DNA from 4 places in the Dactylosporangium sp. NPDC051087 genome. Region 4 is predicted to be linked to each of the others. Evidence: riboswitches for the same ligand, from Rfam matches in the RefSeq annotation. Region 4 holds a riboswitch; each other region holds the start of a gene.
The links. A riboswitch is a leader RNA that binds a small molecule or an ion and turns the genes downstream of it on or off. The one in region 4 is predicted to bind cyclic di-AMP.
Positions count from the first base shown of each region.

Region 1: linked by a shared signal. The riboswitch ahead of ACZ6TV_RS01585 (coiled-coil domain-containing protein) and the one ahead of ACZ6TV_RS41795 (coiled-coil domain-containing protein) in region 4 are both predicted to bind cyclic di-AMP.
Region 2: linked by a shared signal. The riboswitch ahead of ACZ6TV_RS14120 (C40 family peptidase) and the one ahead of ACZ6TV_RS41795 (coiled-coil domain-containing protein) in region 4 are both predicted to bind cyclic di-AMP.
Region 3: linked by a shared signal. The riboswitch ahead of ACZ6TV_RS47925 (hypothetical protein) and the one ahead of ACZ6TV_RS41795 (coiled-coil domain-containing protein) in region 4 are both predicted to bind cyclic di-AMP.

Region 1 is NZ_JBVJIJ010000001.1:332,529-336,398, forward strand. It holds gene ACZ6TV_RS01575 (hypothetical protein) at 1-52, shown strand, start outside; gene ACZ6TV_RS01580 (DHH family phosphoesterase) at 133-1,062, opposite strand; gene ACZ6TV_RS01585 (coiled-coil domain-containing protein) at 1,150-2,124, opposite strand; cyclic di-AMP (ydaO/yuaA leader) riboswitch at 2,194-2,337, opposite strand; gene ACZ6TV_RS01590 (hypothetical protein) at 2,757-3,870, shown strand, end outside.
Region 2 is NZ_JBVJIJ010000006.1:246,974-250,843, forward strand. It holds gene ACZ6TV_RS14110 (hypothetical protein) at 1-128, shown strand, start outside; gene ACZ6TV_RS14115 (hypothetical protein) at 208-762, shown strand; gene ACZ6TV_RS14120 (C40 family peptidase) at 839-1,825, opposite strand; cyclic di-AMP (ydaO/yuaA leader) riboswitch at 1,833-1,986, opposite strand; gene ACZ6TV_RS14125 (family 78 glycoside hydrolase catalytic domain) at 2,257-3,870, shown strand, end outside.
Region 3 is NZ_JBVJIJ010000039.1:35,378-39,247, forward strand. It holds gene ACZ6TV_RS47920 (diguanylate cyclase domain-containing protein) at 1-1,283, shown strand, start outside; cyclic di-AMP (ydaO/yuaA leader) riboswitch at 1,331-1,474, shown strand; gene ACZ6TV_RS47925 (hypothetical protein) at 1,594-2,352, shown strand; gene ACZ6TV_RS47930 (polyprenyl synthetase family protein) at 2,403-3,647, opposite strand; gene ACZ6TV_RS47935 (SanA/YdcF family protein) at 3,804-3,870, opposite strand, start outside.
Region 4 is NZ_JBVJIJ010000028.1:48,617-52,486, reverse strand. It holds gene ACZ6TV_RS41805 (cyclase family protein) at 1-98, opposite strand, end outside; gene ACZ6TV_RS41800 (LysR family transcriptional regulator) at 164-1,042, shown strand; gene ACZ6TV_RS41795 (coiled-coil domain-containing protein) at 1,031-2,047, opposite strand; cyclic di-AMP (ydaO/yuaA leader) riboswitch at 2,051-2,188, opposite strand; gene ACZ6TV_RS41790 (HPF/RaiA family ribosome-associated protein) at 2,403-2,861, shown strand; gene ACZ6TV_RS41785 (condensation domain-containing protein) at 3,044-3,870, opposite strand, start outside.

The DNA of each region.
Region 1 (3,870 bases), on a different contig from region 4:
CGCGGGCCGGGTGCTGCTGCACGTCACCGACCGGGCCAACGCGCTGGTCTAGTTGCTCAGCCCTAGTTGCTCAGCCCTAGTTGCTCAGCCCTAGTTGCTCAGCCCTAGTTGCTCAGCCCTAGTTGCTCAGCCCTAGTTGCTCAGCACGGCGGCTCTGGGAGCGCCCACCTTGGCGACGATCTCCGCGAGCACCCGCTCCGACTCGTCGTGCGGGACCTGGCAGGTGCCGGCCGCGAGATGGCCGCCGCCGCCGTACTGCAGCATCACCGAGCCGATGTCGGTCGGGGACGTGCGGTCGAGGATCGACTTGCCCACCGCGAACACCGTGTTGAGCTTCTGCTTGCCCCAGATCACGTGGATGGAGACCCGTGCCTCGGGGAACATGGCGTACACCATGAACCGGTTCCCGGCGTAGATCACCTCCTCGTCGCGGAGATCCACGACGACGACGTCCCCCTCGACGTGGCTCACCCGCCGCAGCTGGTCCACGAAGAGCTCCTGCTGCTCGCGGAACAGCTCGGCGCGCTCGGCCACGTCCGGCAGGTCGAGGATCTCCTCGACGTCCTGATGATCGATGCACGCGTCGATGAGCTGCATCATCAGCTGGTAGTTGGAGATCCTGAACTGCCGGAACCGGCCCAGCCCGGTGCGGCTGTCCATGAGGAAGTTCAGCAGCGTCCAGCCGACCGGCTGCAGGATGTCCGTGATGTCGTACTGCGCGGAATCGGCCTTGTCGACCGCCTCCATCAGCTCGTCCGACACGTTCGGGAAGCGCGGGGCGCCGCCGAAGTGGTCATAGATGACGCGGGCCGCGGACGGCGCCTCGGCGTCGATGATGTAGTTGCTCTTCTCGCCCGGGTTGCGCAGCGTCTCCGAGTGGTGGTGGTCGAAGACGAGATGGGCGCCCGGCGCGTAGGGCAGGTTCGTCAGGATGTCGTTGGGCCCGATCTCGGCCGTGCCGTCCTGGACGTCCTTCGGGTGCACGAACGTGATGTCGCCGATGAGGTCCAGGTGACGCAACAGGACGGCACACACCAGACCGTCGAAGTCGCTGCGCGTCACGAGTCGGTGCTTCACTTCGGTTTCCCCTCACGCTGCGTCGGCCGGTCGACAGTTGCCCTATCGGCCGGCCGTCCGCTGACGTGAGGGCTACAGCATGGACAGGTGCACGTGGTTCGTGTGGTCGCTGGAGGGGTCCCCGCCGACGCCGCTGTAGTGGTGCCAGCCGACCGCGGGTGTCCACACCTGTTTGAACCAGATGACGTACATGACGCCCAACCGGTCCGCGTTCTTCACGAAATAGGTCGCCAGGTTGGCCCCGTAGACCTTGTCCTCCCCGGCCGCGACCCCGCCGAAGCCGGACTTCGCCTGCACCGAGAAGTCACACGCACGGCCCTTGGGGTGCTCGTACGGACCGCTCGGCCGGTAGCAGGAGACGAACCGCTTGAAGCCCGCACCCTGCGCCTGCTGCATCGCGTGCAACGTCCGCATCGTGATGCAGCCGCTGGTCGTGGGGTCGTTCTGCTTGCAGCTCTCGGCCGACCAGCCACCGCTGGAGTTGCGCGGCGAGGGGGCGGCGAACGGCAGGTTGGCGGAGACGAAGCCGTTGCTCGGGCCGCCCGCCTGGGACAGCCCCTTCTCGGCTTCCTTCTTCTTCGCGGCCATCACGGCCACCTGCTCCTGCTGGAGCTTGACCTCGCCCTCGAGCGCGGCCTTCTGCGCCGCCTGGTCCTTCTTCAGCTGGTTGAGGTCGCGCAGCAGGTTGTCGTTGTGCCGCGCGATCTCGTCGATCGACCCGGCCCGCTCCGCGAACCCGGTCGGACTGCCCGAGTCCATCAGCGCCACGAACGTGCTCAGCGGCCCCGTCTGATACGCCGCCACGGCGATCGCGGACACCTGCTCGGTGACCCTCGCGAGCTCCGTCTCGGTCGCGGCGAGCTTGGCGGTGAGATCGGCCTGGCTCTTCACCGAGGCGTCGAACTTGTCCTTCGCCTCGATCCACGCGCGGGTGCTCTCGTCGAGGACCTGAGCGAGCGTCGCGTTGGATCCTTCGTCGCCCGTGTCGTCACCCGGCTCGGCGCCGGCGGGCGCGGCGGCCACCGCGCACAGGGCGACCGTCGTCATGGCCGTCACGGCCGCCATCAGGGCGGCGGAAATCCGCCGTCCGGGATGTCGTGATGACATCTGGCTCGTTGTTCCTTCCGTCGGCCGCCGACCGGGTTAGCTGACGGGTTCGGGACGGAACGATCCCTACCGCGGTCACCCGCGGATTCACCCCAGTTACGGTTGGGTCCCCGATTCGCCGGGTTCGCACCGGCGATTAGGCGGCAGTCCTGTCCGGCGCCGCGGGGGCGGCGCCCTGTCGGACGAGACCGACGGCCAGCCTACCCAGGGCTATTCGCCCGCGCAGCGCACCGATTGTGCGCCGCTGTGACGCACCTCTCGAAACGGTGCCATCCCAGCAGGTCGCCTAAGCCTGCCAAAAGAAAACCACGTGACGCAAATCACTGAATCGATGCTGCGCGTTGCGCAACCGCCGTCGTTCTACGCAACCCGGTGATCGCTCAGCGTCACTGCTGACCTGCTCTTCTTCGAACACGCCAGCTCTTTTTCGAACACGAACGGGTGCGATACCGGGCATTGTGCTTGCTGGCTCCCCGGTCGGGTACGGGTCCTGGTTGACGCGCTTGCGTGGCTTCGCGCGGGTGCTCTTCGTCGATCGTTTCGTCGATCCGTTTCGTTGATCGGCCCATTCGTTGATCGACCTCTTCGAGCAACTCGCGGACTTCCAGCCGACCGAGATCAACCGATCGGAGCAGGAATACGGACTGCAGGACCGCTCGACCACGTTCTCAGACGCCATCGAAGAGCTCAACGGCAAGATTTCCAACACGACGCTCACCCACGTCCTCGGCGACATGAACCACAGCGCCCAGGCGCCCTGTGGGGTGCCGCCGACCGCGGACTCGACCCAGTTCTGCTGGAACGACGAGGACAACGACGGCACCACCTGGATCCCGCAGGGCATCACCGGCTCGTGGGACGCCGACGCCGACGGCCGCTGGAACGGGCACCGGGTCATCGCGGCCACCTGGTATGACGACAAGGGCCGCGACGGCACGAACCGAGGCAGCCGCATCACGTTCGTCAACTACGACGACTCCGGCAAGCCGGAGTACCGGCACGTCCTGCTCGTCGTGCCCTTCCGCAACGGCAACAACTTCCAGGCCGTGAAGTCCCACGTCGGCGGCATCGCGTGGGTCGGCCACCACCTGTACGTCGCCGACACTTACGCCATCCGCGTCTTCGACCTGCACACCATCTGGCGCACCAGGGCCGACGCGTCGCGCAAGAAGATCGGCATCCACGACAAGAAGGCCTACGCGGCGGACTACCGGTACGCGATTCCGCAGATCGGCTACTACACGCCGCAGGTGCAGCCGCCGGACCGCCGGCTGCGCATCTCGTCGATCAGCCTCGACCGCAGCAGCTCACCGAACTCCCTGATCACCGCCGAGTTCAAGAAGGATCTCGGCGGCGTCAACTCGCCCAAACCGGCGAACGCCCGGATCGTCCGCTGGGACCTCGACAAGGACGGCAAACTCACCGGGTCCAGTGCCGCCTACGTGACGTCCCGCGCCAACATCAACGGCGCCCTCACCATCGGCGACGGCCCCGATTTCGTCCTGAGCACCAGCGAGTACGGCCGCCGACCCGGCTGGCTGCACCGCGCGGACATCGGCTCCTCGAACCAGCACACGAAGGTCCTGCTCGGCGGCCCGGAAGACCTTTCCTACCAGCCCCAGGGCAAGCGGGTCTGGACCCTGACCGAATACAACGGCAGACGCACCGTCTTCGCCATCCCGCTTT
Region 2 (3,870 bases), on a different contig from region 4:
CGGACAGCGAGGTGCTCGCCGCTGTCGTCGACAAGCAGGTCGTCATCGTCGACCTCAAGGCCGGCACCGCGTCGCTGGTCCCCGCCGACAACCTCGACGCCTCCTCGCGGGTCATCGCCTGGCTGTGAGGTCGGCAGCCGGGCGTGCCGGTGCCGTCGCGTCTATGATCCTTGGACTTTCACGACCACGAACGGGGAGGCGCGCGTCATGCGCATGCGCACGATGACGGCGGCACTGGTCCTTGCCCTCGCGGCCGGACTGAGCGGGGCCTGCGGCACCGACGCCGGTGAGGCGGGCAAGAACGCGGCGCCGGCCGGTGGCGCCGCGTCCGGTGCCGCGACAGGTGCCGCGTCGGGCACGGCGTCGGGCACGGGGGCGGGTGCCCCGTCCGGTGCGGCGGCGAGCCAGCCGGCCGGTGTGAAGGGGGACTCGGAGCGGATCTGCAAGGCCGTCATCGCGGCCTTCGAGGCCGAGAAGACGCAGCTGCTCGAGGTGCTCCTCAAGTTGGCGACCGCAGAGGACCAGGCCACCAAGGACAAGGCCAAGGCCGACGGGGCGGCGCTCGTCGAGCGGCTCAAGACGGCCGTCGACAAGGAGACCGCGACCGCCGACCCGAAGCTGAAGGCGGCGCTGCAGGCGCTCGTCGGGACCCTCGGCAGGATGCTCACCCCGGAGGGCGTCGCCGACCCGGACTTCGAGAAGAAGCTCGACGCGGCCACGGCCGAGGCGTCCACCTACTGCCCGGGCCTCGACGCGGCGTAGCGACAAGCACGACGGCGGGCGCCCCGCCTCAACGGGGGAGAGGCGGGGCGCCGTCGGTGCCGACTTGCGGAGGAGGTCAGCCCGGGCGGCCGTAGCCGTAGAGGCTGTCGATGTCGATCGGGGCGACCTTGACGACGGTGCGGCTGTTGGGGGCGTGGATGATCTGGTTGTTGCCGATGTAGATGCCCACGTGGCCGAGGCCGTTGTAGAAGACCAGGTCGCCGGGGACCAGCTGGCTGCGGGAGATGTGGCGCACCTTGCCCCACTGCTGGGCGGCGTTGTGCGGGAGGGTCACGCCGGCGGCTTTCCAGGCCATCATGGTCAGGCCGGAGCAGTCGAAGGTGTTCGGGCCGGCGGCGCCCCAAACGTACTTCTTGCCGAGCTGGGCCCAGGCGTAGTTGACCGCCTTGCCCGCGTTGCCGGAGACCGCCGGGGGCTTGCCCGGGTTCGTCGCCGGGGCCGTGGTCTTGGGTTTCGCGGCGGCCGCCGCGGCGGCCTCGGCCTTGGCCTGCAGGGCGTCGAGCCGCTTGATGTCGCCCTCGATCTTCTTGCGGCGGGTGGCCAGTTCGGTCTTCTGCTGGCTCTGCGCGGCGAGGGTCTCGTTGAGGCGGCGCTGCTCGGCGTCGAAGGTGTCCTTGGCCGTGCTGTAGGCGGTCAGGTCGCGCTGCTGGCTGCGGGAGATCTGCTGGAGCGTGCCGACCCGGCCGGTGAAGGCGTCGGTCGAGCTCGCGCCGAGCATGAGCGACAGGGTGCCGAGGTTGCCGCCGGACTTGTAGGCGTTGACGGCGAACGCGGTGGCCTCGTCCTGGGCGGCGTCGAGGTCGGCCTGCAGGGGCACCAGGTCGGACTGCAGTTTCGCGATCGCCGCCTGGGTGGCCTCGAGGTCGCCGTTGACCTTGTTGTACTGCTCGACGACGAGCTCGACCTCGTTGTTGCCCTTGTCGATCTGGGCCTGGAGCTCTTCCGGGGTCGGGTCCGCGCGTGCGGCACCGGCGGGCGCGATGAGCGCCGCCACCGCCAGCGCGACGACCGCGGTGCGCATGGTCGTGCGTCCGTTGAACACGGCACAGTCCTTCTTCGCGGACCGCCTACCGGGTTAGCTGACGGATTCGGGCGAGAAGAAGGCGCGCCCTACCGCGCCCCGGTGTGGCGGTGTGGCGGGCGCGGATTCACCCCATGGGACAAACCCCGGATGGTTCCCCGGCTCGTCGGCGAACGCCCGGACAGCGGGCGCGGCAGGCGACTCGGCGGCGGCTGCCCGGGCCGCCCCGGCGGGGCGACGACGTCCGGCAGCCAGCACAAACGTAACCGCGCGGAAGAGCAAAGGCGCTCGATCTAAGGCGGACTTAACGCAGACCCAAGGCGGCCCTGCGGACGACCCAGAGCAATTCGACACATTTCCAAAAAGCGTGCTGGTTCTGGAGGCGGCGGCGCTGTTAGCCTGAGGCAACGCAGAATTGAAAGGTTTCAATTCCTAACGTGAAGGACACCGCCATGTTCGTTCACAATCGCGTCGGACAATGCGTGGCCGCCGCCGTCCTCGCAGTCCCGATCACCGTCGCGGCGACCGCCGTGGCGACCACTCCGGCCGCCGCCGCGGCCGGCCAGATCGCCGTCGCCGACCTCCGCGTCGACAACACCGGCGACCCGCTCGGCACCGACAACACCCGGCCCGCCCTCAGCTGGCGGTTGTCCGCGACGGCCAACGGCGAACGGCAGACCGCCTACCGGATCCTCGTCGCCAGCACACCCGGCCGGCTCAGCCCGGGCAGCGCCGACGTCTGGGACAGCGGCAAGGTCGGCACCGGCACCTCGATCGCCGTGCCGTACGGCGGGCCCGCTCTGCAGCCCGCCCGCGCCTACCACTGGGCCGTGCAGGCCTGGGACGCCGCCGACCAGCCGTCCGCGTGGAGCGCCCCCGCCCGCTGGGAGACCGGCCTGTTCGGCACCCAGGACTGGAAGGGCGCGCAGTGGATCAGCCCCGACACGTCCACCACCGCGGCGCCGATGCTGCGCGCGACCTTCACGCTGCAGAGCAAGGCCGTGGCGAGCGCACGGGCCTACGTGCACGGGCTCGGCTTCTACGAGCTGCGGCTCAACGGCGCCAAGGTGGGCGACCAGGTCCTCGCGCCCGCCAACACCCCCTACGAGCGGCGCAACCTGTACAGCACGTACGACGTCACCGCCGCCCTGCGCGCCGGTGGCAACGCCGTCGGGTTGTGGCTCGGCGACGGCTACGGGCCGCGGTTCAGCCCGTACGGCTTCCGCTGGACCGGCCCGAGACAGGCGATCCTGCTGCTCGACGTGACGTACACCGACGGCACCCACCAGACCGTCGTCAGCGACCCGTCGTGGAAGTGGCAGACCGGCCCGATCACCGCCAACGACATCTACGCCGGCGAGACCTACGACGCCCGGCTCGAACGCACCGGCTGGGACCAGACCGGCTACAACGACACCGGATGGCGCGCCGTGCGGACCGTCGCCGCCCCGTCCGGCCCGCTGACCGCGGCGACGCTGCCGCCGATGCGGGTCGTCGCCACCCGCCCGGCCGCGCGGCTCACCCAGCCGCAACCGGGCGTCTGGGTGTACGACTTCGGCCAGAACATCGCCGGATGGGTGCGCCTGCGTGCCCAGGGCGCCGCCGGCACCACCGTGCGCCTGCGGACCGCGGAAGAGGTGCGGGCCGACGGGATGCTCGACACCGCCACGAACCGCAATGCCGCCTCCACCGACACCTACACCCTCGCCGGCACCGGCGCGGCCGAGACGTACGAGCCGCGGTTCACGTACCACGGCTTCCGCTACGTCGAGGTCACCGGCTTCCCCGGCACGCCCACCGCCGGCAGCCTCGACGCCCGGGTCGTCCACGCGGACGTGCGGAGCACGGGGACGTTCACGTCGTCCGACGCGCTGCTCAACCAGATCTGGCAGAACAACCGCTGGTCGATCCTCAACAACTCGATGAGCATCCCGACCGACAACCCCGTCCGCGACGAGCGCACCCCACCGGGCATGGACGTGCAGGCGTACCACGACGCGTCGATCCGCGAGTTCGGCATGAACGCCTTCTACGCCAAGTACCTCGCCGACATGCCGCCCGGCACG
Region 3 (3,870 bases), on a different contig from region 4:
CGCACCTCGCCGCCGCCGACGCGTGGGGGCAGCTGCGCTACCTGCCGCACGAGCGGCACAACGACGGCATCCAGTCCTGGGTCCCGTCCCCGGCCGGCGGTGCGGAGGACATCCCCGACGAGGAGCGCTGGCACCCCCTCGACGCCCTGTTCGCGCCGCTGTGCGCGCCCGACGGGTCGATGGTCGGCGTGCTCAGCGTCGACCTGCCCGCGGACGGCAGACGGCCCGGCGCGTTCCAGCGGGAGCTGCTGGAGATGCTCGCCGCGCAGGCCGGCATCGCGATCAACAACGCCAACCTCGTCGAGGCGCTGCGCCGGGAGCGCCAGCACCTGGAGGCCAGCGAGGCCGCGTTCCGGCTCGCGTTCAACGGCGCCGGCACCGGCATGTGCATGATCGGCCTGGAGGGCGCCGACATGACCCGGCTGATCCGGGTCAACCCCGCCCTGTGCGAGCTGTTCGGCCGCGACGAGGACGTGCTCGTCTCGATGCGCTTCGGCGACCTCATCCACCCCGAGGACCTCGACCGCAGCAGGGCGGTCTTCGCCGGCCGTTCCGGGTCCATCCGCGACTACGAGGTCCGCTGCGTGCGCGGTGACGGCGAGACGATCTGGGTCTCCGCGACGATGTCGGTCGTCGGCGGGTCGCCGGCGTTCGCGATCACGCAGGTGCAGGACATCACCGACCGCAAGGCGACCGAGGCCGACCTGGTGCGGCGGGCGTCCCGCGACCCGCTGACCGGCCTGGTCAACCGCGACGCCTTCGCCGAGCCGCTCGCGGCCGCGATCCGGCGGGCCCGCACCGAGCGGGTGATCAGTGCGCTGCTCTTCTGCGACCTCGACGACTTCAAGGTCGTCAACGACACCCTCGGCCACGACGCTGGCGACGCGGTCCTCGTCGCCGTCGCGCAGCGCCTCGTCTCGCTGGTACGGCCCACCGACACCGTCGCCCGGCTCGGCGGCGACGAGTTCGTGGTGCTCACCGGCAACGTCGCCGCCGCCGACCTCGGCGCGCTCGTCGACCGCCTGGAGCGCTCCGTCGCCGCACCCGTCACGCACCAGGGGCACATCATGCGGGTCCGGGTCAGCGTCGGCGTGGCCGTGATCGATGACACGGTCGAGGACCCGGGCGCCGCGCTGCGCGCCGCCGACCGGGCGATGTACCTGGTCAAGGGCGGCCGTCACGCCGGGGAGGTGACCGGCCGGGTGACAGCGTTCGGTGATCGTTCGGGTGCGCCGGGTGGATTGCCGTTGCTGCGGTTGGCCCGGCCGGAAGCGGCCCAGTAGGGTCGGATGGTCCGCTCCGGTCGACCTGCACCCCATCGGGTGCTGCCGGGCGGGCGCCGTCGAGTCGCGAGACGTTCGCGAGCCGGGGACCCACGTAGTCCTCTGGGGTGTATCCGTGGCCGAGCCACGGTAGGGCGATGCTTCCCGCCCGAACCCGTCAGCTAACCCGGTAGGCGGCCACGGAAGGAGTCTGCGCCGATGCTTGTCGCCCGCATGACCTTGTAACGCCGCACCGCTGATCCCCCCTTCCTGCGCGCCGCCCTCCTGGCGGCGTGCCGATGCTGCCTGCCACGAAGAGGAAATATCAGTAGTGAAGCCATTGCCACGCCAGTTCAATCCGCGACATCGCCGGCCCGCGTTCAACGCCCTGCTCGGCGCCAAGGCCGGCACCGTCTCGGTCGCCGTGCTGTCCGCCACGATCCTGGCCGGGGTGCCGGCCGAGTCACCGCCGTTCACCGGCTCCGCGTATGCCGAGCCGGGCGCCGTCGCCACGTCCTCGCCGTCCGCTTCCGCGTCGCCGTCCGGGTCCGCTTCGCCGTCCGTTTCGGCGCCGGCCGGCGGGCCGCTCGCCGTCGCGGTGCCCGCCGTGCCGCCGGTGCCGCCCGCGCCGCCCGCGCCGCCCGCGCCGCCCGTCGTCCGGCCGGTCGCCGGCCTCGATCAGCGGCAGATGGACAACGCCGCGATCATCGTCAAGCAGGGCCGGGCGCAGGGCATGCCCGACCAGGCCCTCGTCGTGGCGGTCGCGACCGCGATGCAGGAGAGCGACCTGTACAACGTCGCCAGCTCCGCCGTCCCGTCCAGCCTGGGGCTGCCGCACGAGGGGGTCTCGTCCGACCACGACTCGGTCGGGCTGTTCCAGCAACGGGCCAGCCAGGGCTGGGGCACCGTGGCCGAGCTGATGGACCCGGCGCACTCCGCGATGCTCTTCTACTCCGCGCTGTCCCGCGTGCAGGGCTGGCAGCGGATGAGCGTGACCGCGGCCGCGCAGGCGGTGCAGCGCTCGGCGTTCCCCGGTGCGTATCAGAAGCACGCGACCCGCGCGACGCAGGTCGTCGGCGCCCTCACCTGAGGCCCGTGACCGCACCGCACCGGCTCGGTCCGGTGCGGTGCGGTGCGGTTTCAGGCGGGGTGGCGGGTGGCCCAGCGGGCCAGGGCGACGAGTTCGGCGACCGCGGCCGGCTCCGGGATCGCCAGGTCGAGGGCGAGCAGCGCCTGCGCCAGGAGATCCTCGGCCTGCTGGACGCACCAGGTGCGGGCACCGGCCCGCTCGATGACCTTCGCGGCGCGTTCGAGGTCGGCGTCGCTGAGGCGGCGCTCGCGGTGCAGCAGGTCGTCGAGCTCTTCGGCGCCCGCGGCGAGGGCCGCGGCGACCGGCAGTGACCGCCGGCCCCGGCGCAGGTCCGGGAAGGTCGGGCGGCCCGTCACGGCGGGGTCGCCCCAGATGCCCTGCACGTCCTCGGTGAACTGCACGGCCAGGCCCAGCCGCACGCCGAACAGCCGCAGCTGCTCCACCCTGGCGTGGTCGCCGCCGCCGGCGATCGCGCCGAGCGCGCACGCGCAGCCGAGGAGGGCGCCGCTGCGCTGCTCGACCGCGGTGATGCAGTCCCGGAGCAGGTCGCTGCCGGACCGGCGGGCGGTGGTGGTGCCGAGCTCGGTGTGCCGGCCCTGCAGGAGCTGCTGGACGGTGTCGCCGAGGACGCGCACGCCCGCTCGGTCGACGGGCGCCGGCGGCCGCCGGCCGGCGTCGGCGCACGGGTCGGGGACCCGGTCGGCGGTCACGCCGTCGCGGGGTTCGCCGTCGGTGCCGGCCGGGGGCCGTCCCGCCCGAGGCGCTTCGGCCGGTGCCCGGTCCGCCCCGGTTCGTGCGGGGGACGGCGTTGCCGGTACATCGGCATCGGCGGAAACGGAGAACGGTGCGGCACGGGTGGCCTGGCGCAGCGGGCGCGGGACCCGTCGCGTGGGGTCGCCCGTCGCGGCCACGTCGAACGCGAGGGCCAGCATCGCCTCCCCGCCCAGCGTGGCCGGGTGCGGGCCGACGACGCTCCAGGCGGTCGGCCGGTGCCGGCGGGTCAGGTCGCCGTCGAACAGGTCCCGCTGCAGCACCGACCACTGGTGCACCAGCTCCACCGCCACCGCGCCCGGCACCGCGTCGTGCGGGTCACCGCCGACGGCGCCGGCGCTCACGAGGGTCAGCGCCGCGCGGGTACGAGCGACCACCGGCTCCTCGTCGACGGCCCCCAGCTGCAGCTCGGCCACCTCACGCGAGGGCGCCGGGAGCCGGCCGACGGCCGTGCGCAGCGGCGGCTCGACCAGCAGCCCCGCCCAGGCGAGGACGTCGTCGACGGAGCGCAGCACGGTGACCATCAGCCGGACACCGCCGGGCGGAGGACAAGCACCGGTCACGCACCACCCTTGTCGGATCCGGACATGGACGTGCGCCGATCAATGCCGGCGCCGTGGACCGATCAAGTATGCCGCCGGAGCCGGCCTGACACGCCCAAAACCACGATGGTGGGCGCGTCAGCGCATCGCCTCCCGCAGGGACGGATCCGGTGCCGACACGACCGCCGCCTGGCGGTGCCGCAAC
Region 4 (3,870 bases):
AGGTAGTCGCTGATCACGGGCCCGGGCATGCCGGGATAGGTGACCAGACCGGCGTGGATGGGGTGGCTCAGCTCGATGAAACGACTCACGCCTCGCATCGTGGCAGACAGCGCAGCTAACGTGTGAGCGAGATTTCCTACAGTTGGACTGAAGCGGGACTGCATTGAACCTTGATCCGCGCCGCCTCGCGGTGCTCGCCGCGATCGCCCGGCGCGGGACCCTCGCCGGCGCCGCGACCGCGCTGCACGTCACCCCGTCGGCGGTGTCGCAGCAGCTCGCGCACCTGGAGCACGCCGTCGGCCGGCCCTTGGTGGACAGGTCCGGGCGGCGCGCCGTGCTGACCGCGGCCGGCCGGGTCCTCGCCGCCCGGGCCGAGGCGATCGAGCGGGAGCTCGCCGAGGCGGAGCGGGAGCTGGCCGCCATGTCCGGCCGCGCCGCCGGCCTGGTCCGGGTGGGGGCGTTCGCGACCGTGATCCGGCACATGCTGATCCCGGCCCTGGCCACGCTCGCCCGCGACCATCCGGACGTGACCTGCTCGATCACCGAGCTCGACGGCCCGCCCGCGCTGCGCGAGCTGCGGCTCGGCGGCCTCGACGTGACGATCACCGAGCGGGACGCGTCGCTGGGCCTGGAGTCGCGGCGGCAGGTCAGCGTCGTGCCGCTCGGCGAGGACCCGTACCGGGTCGTGGTGCCCGCCGACTGGCCGCCGGTGCACTCGTACGGCGACCTCGTGGACCGGCCGTGGGTCGCCGGGCCGCCGTCCTCGACGACCGGGCAGATCCTGGACCGGCTCGGCCGGGAGCGCGGCTTCACCCCGCGCCGGACGCACGCGTGCGTCGACTATCCCGTGGTGCTCGCGCTGGTCGCGGCGGGGCACGGCGCCACGATCGCGCCGGACCTGGCGCTGCGGGACGTGTCCTCGCTGCAGGTGCGGGTGACCGACCTCCCGGTCGCCGGCGCGCGCCGGCTGGACGCGCTGGTCACCGCCGGCAGGGCGGCCCTGCCGGCGGTGTCGGCGCTGCTGGCGGCGTTAGTAGATTGACATGTGCACGTGGTTGGTGTGGTCGCTGCTCGGGTCGCCCTGACCGCTGCCGTACGCGTGCCAGCCGCCCGCGGGCGTCCAGATCTGCTTGAACCAGATCACGTACATGACGCCGAGCCCCTGGGCGTTCTTCACCAGCCAGGCGGCGAGCTGCGTGCCGTACTCCTTCGACGCGCCGGTCGCCACACCGCCGAAGCCCTTCGCGTCGGCGGCGAAGTCGCAGGCCCGGCCCTTGGGATGCTCGTACGGCTCGCCCGGCGGCCGCCAGCACGACACGAAGTGGCTGAAGCCCGCCTTCCGCACCTGCTGCAGGGCGTGCAGCGTCCGCGGGGTCAGGCAGCCCGACGTCGTCGGGTCCTCGGCGCCGCACGACTCGGCCGGCCAGGAACCGTCGGCCCGCCGGGGCGCGGCCTCAGCGGTCTTGGCGGTGGTGTTGCCGCTCCACGTGGTGGACGCGTCGACGGCGTTCCTCGCCTGGGCGAGGGCCTCTTCGAGCTCGGCCTTCTGCTTCGCCATCACCGCCATGCTGGCCTGCTGCTTGGCGACCTCGGCGTCGATGGTCGCCTTCGTCCTCGTCAGCTCCTCGCGGGTCTTCGTCACCTGCTTGAGCTGCTCGGCGTTGCCGCGCGCGATGACCTCCAGGGTGCTCACCCGGTCGGCGAACACTCCGGGTGTACCGCTGTCGAGCAGCGTGGCCGCGCTGCGCAGGCCGCCGCCGTTCTGGTACGCGGCGACCGACATCGACTGGGTGTCGTCGCGGAGCCTGGCGTACCGCGGCTCCAGCTCGTCCTGTTGCTGCTTCAGGGTCGCCTGCCGGGCGAGCGACGCCGTCAGGACGTTCTGCGCGTCGATGTACGCACGGTTGGTCTCGTCGAGCTTCTTGATGAGCGCAGGGTCGCCACCCTCACTGGCGTTCGCCGGTGAAGCCGTGCCGAGCACCGCGGCCGGGGTCAGGAGGATCGCGAGCGCCGTCAGGGCGGCGACGATCCACGGAGGTCTGGACATACTGTTCCCTCCATCGGCCGCCTACCGGGTGAGCTGACGGATTCGGGACGGAACAGTCGCCCCTACCGCTCCGATTCGAGCGGATTCACCCCAAGAACGTGGTTCCCCGGCCCGCTGGGCACGGCTCGGCGGCGGCCCTCGCCGGCACGGTCGGTGCCTACGAGCGGGGCCGCGAAGACCCTAACCACCTGCGCTTTCACCCTTTGCGCGGACCGTTGGCGACGTCCCGGTGGCGGTCGGCCGGGTGGTCGGAACGGTGGTAAACTAGCCTCCTAGGAAGGTTTGGGGGACATGAACAGGGTCATTGCGGGGTAAGCGGACCTGGTCAAGGCAAGCAACGGAAGGGGTCTCGGACATGTCGAGAAGTGCTACGAGCACACCGGCCACCGTCGAGGACTGCCTGCGCGTCGGCGCGGGCTTCTCCCAGGGGGACAGGGTCTGGATCGCCGAGCAGTTCGCCACGCTCGACAGCTACCTGGCCGGGTTTCCCGTCGACTCCACCGAGCTCGAGGTGTCGGTGAAGGACCGGTCCGCCCGTGGACAGAAGGTGACCCTGGAGTGCTGGATCGCCGGCCACCAGAAGATCGTCACGACATCGTCGGAGGAGGACCTGCACACCGCGATCAACGATGTCCGCGACGACCTGCGCCGCCGGCTGAGCGACGTGAAGACCCGCCAGGAGCCGCGGCACAACCGTCACCTTCGTGAGACCACCATCAACGACGTCATCTCGCCCGAGCTGACCCCGCCTTTGGACGCGGCCTCCGTCGGCGCCGACGCCGTCGTCCCGGATCAGCAGGAGCGGACCGCCTGACGCTCGGTTCGATCGCGGGGCGCGGACGTCGGTCCGTGCCCCGCGGTGTTTCCTTGGCCCGGGTGTTTCCTTGGGCCCGGGTGTTTCCTTGGCCCGGGTGCTTCCTTGGCCCGGGTGCTTCTTCGGTTCGGGTGCTCCTGGGTTGGGGTGTTCTTGGTTCTCGGTGACGTGTCGGTTCGAGGTCAGAGGGTGGCTTCGCGGTAGAGGAGCCTGGTGGTGGCGTGCTCGTCGAGGGTGGCTCTGACGATGAGCCGTTCGAGGCCGGCGAGGAAGCCGAGGGGGCCGCGTTCGCCGAGGAAGCCGTGCTCCGCGCACAGCATCAGTTCCGCGGTGTCGCCGAGGTCGGTGAGGAACATGAAGAAGTTCGCGCCCTTCGGGGTGCGGTCGATGACGGGGGCGCGCAGCTTCGTCGCCGGGAGCGCCGCGTGGATCGCCTCGGGGAGGTCGGACGGGAGCGCGGGCGGTGACTGGTCCTGGGCGGAGAAGCGGGTGTCGTTGAAGAAGCAGTAGCCGTCGGGCGTGATCCCGCGGTCGGCGGCGACGTCGGCGAAGAGGGCTTCGAGCTTGGCCGGGTCGTATTCGCAGTGGGCGTACGCCACCATCGCGGCATCCGAAGCGCGGCGCAGCAGCTCGCCGACGGTCTCCTCGGCACGTTCCGCGGGGCGGGCGTCGTGTTGCCCGGCGCGGACGCTGCCCTGCTCGGCCCGGACGTTGCTTTGCTCGGCGCTGACGCTGCCTTGCTCGCCGCGGACGCTGCCTTGCTCGCCGCGGACGCTGGATTGCTCGGCCCGGGCGTCGTCTCGTGCCGCGCGGGCGTCGGGTTGCCCGGGGTGGATGTCGAAGGCGAGCCGGAACAGGGCGTTCTGGTTGAAGGCGGCGACCAGGGCGCGGCTCGCCGGGCGGAAGCGGGTCGCCACGATCATGCGCAGGAGGGCGTCGGTCTCGCCGGTGTACGCGGCCAGCTGCAGCGTGATGCCCGCGAGCAGGACCGTCGCCGGTGGGACGCCGA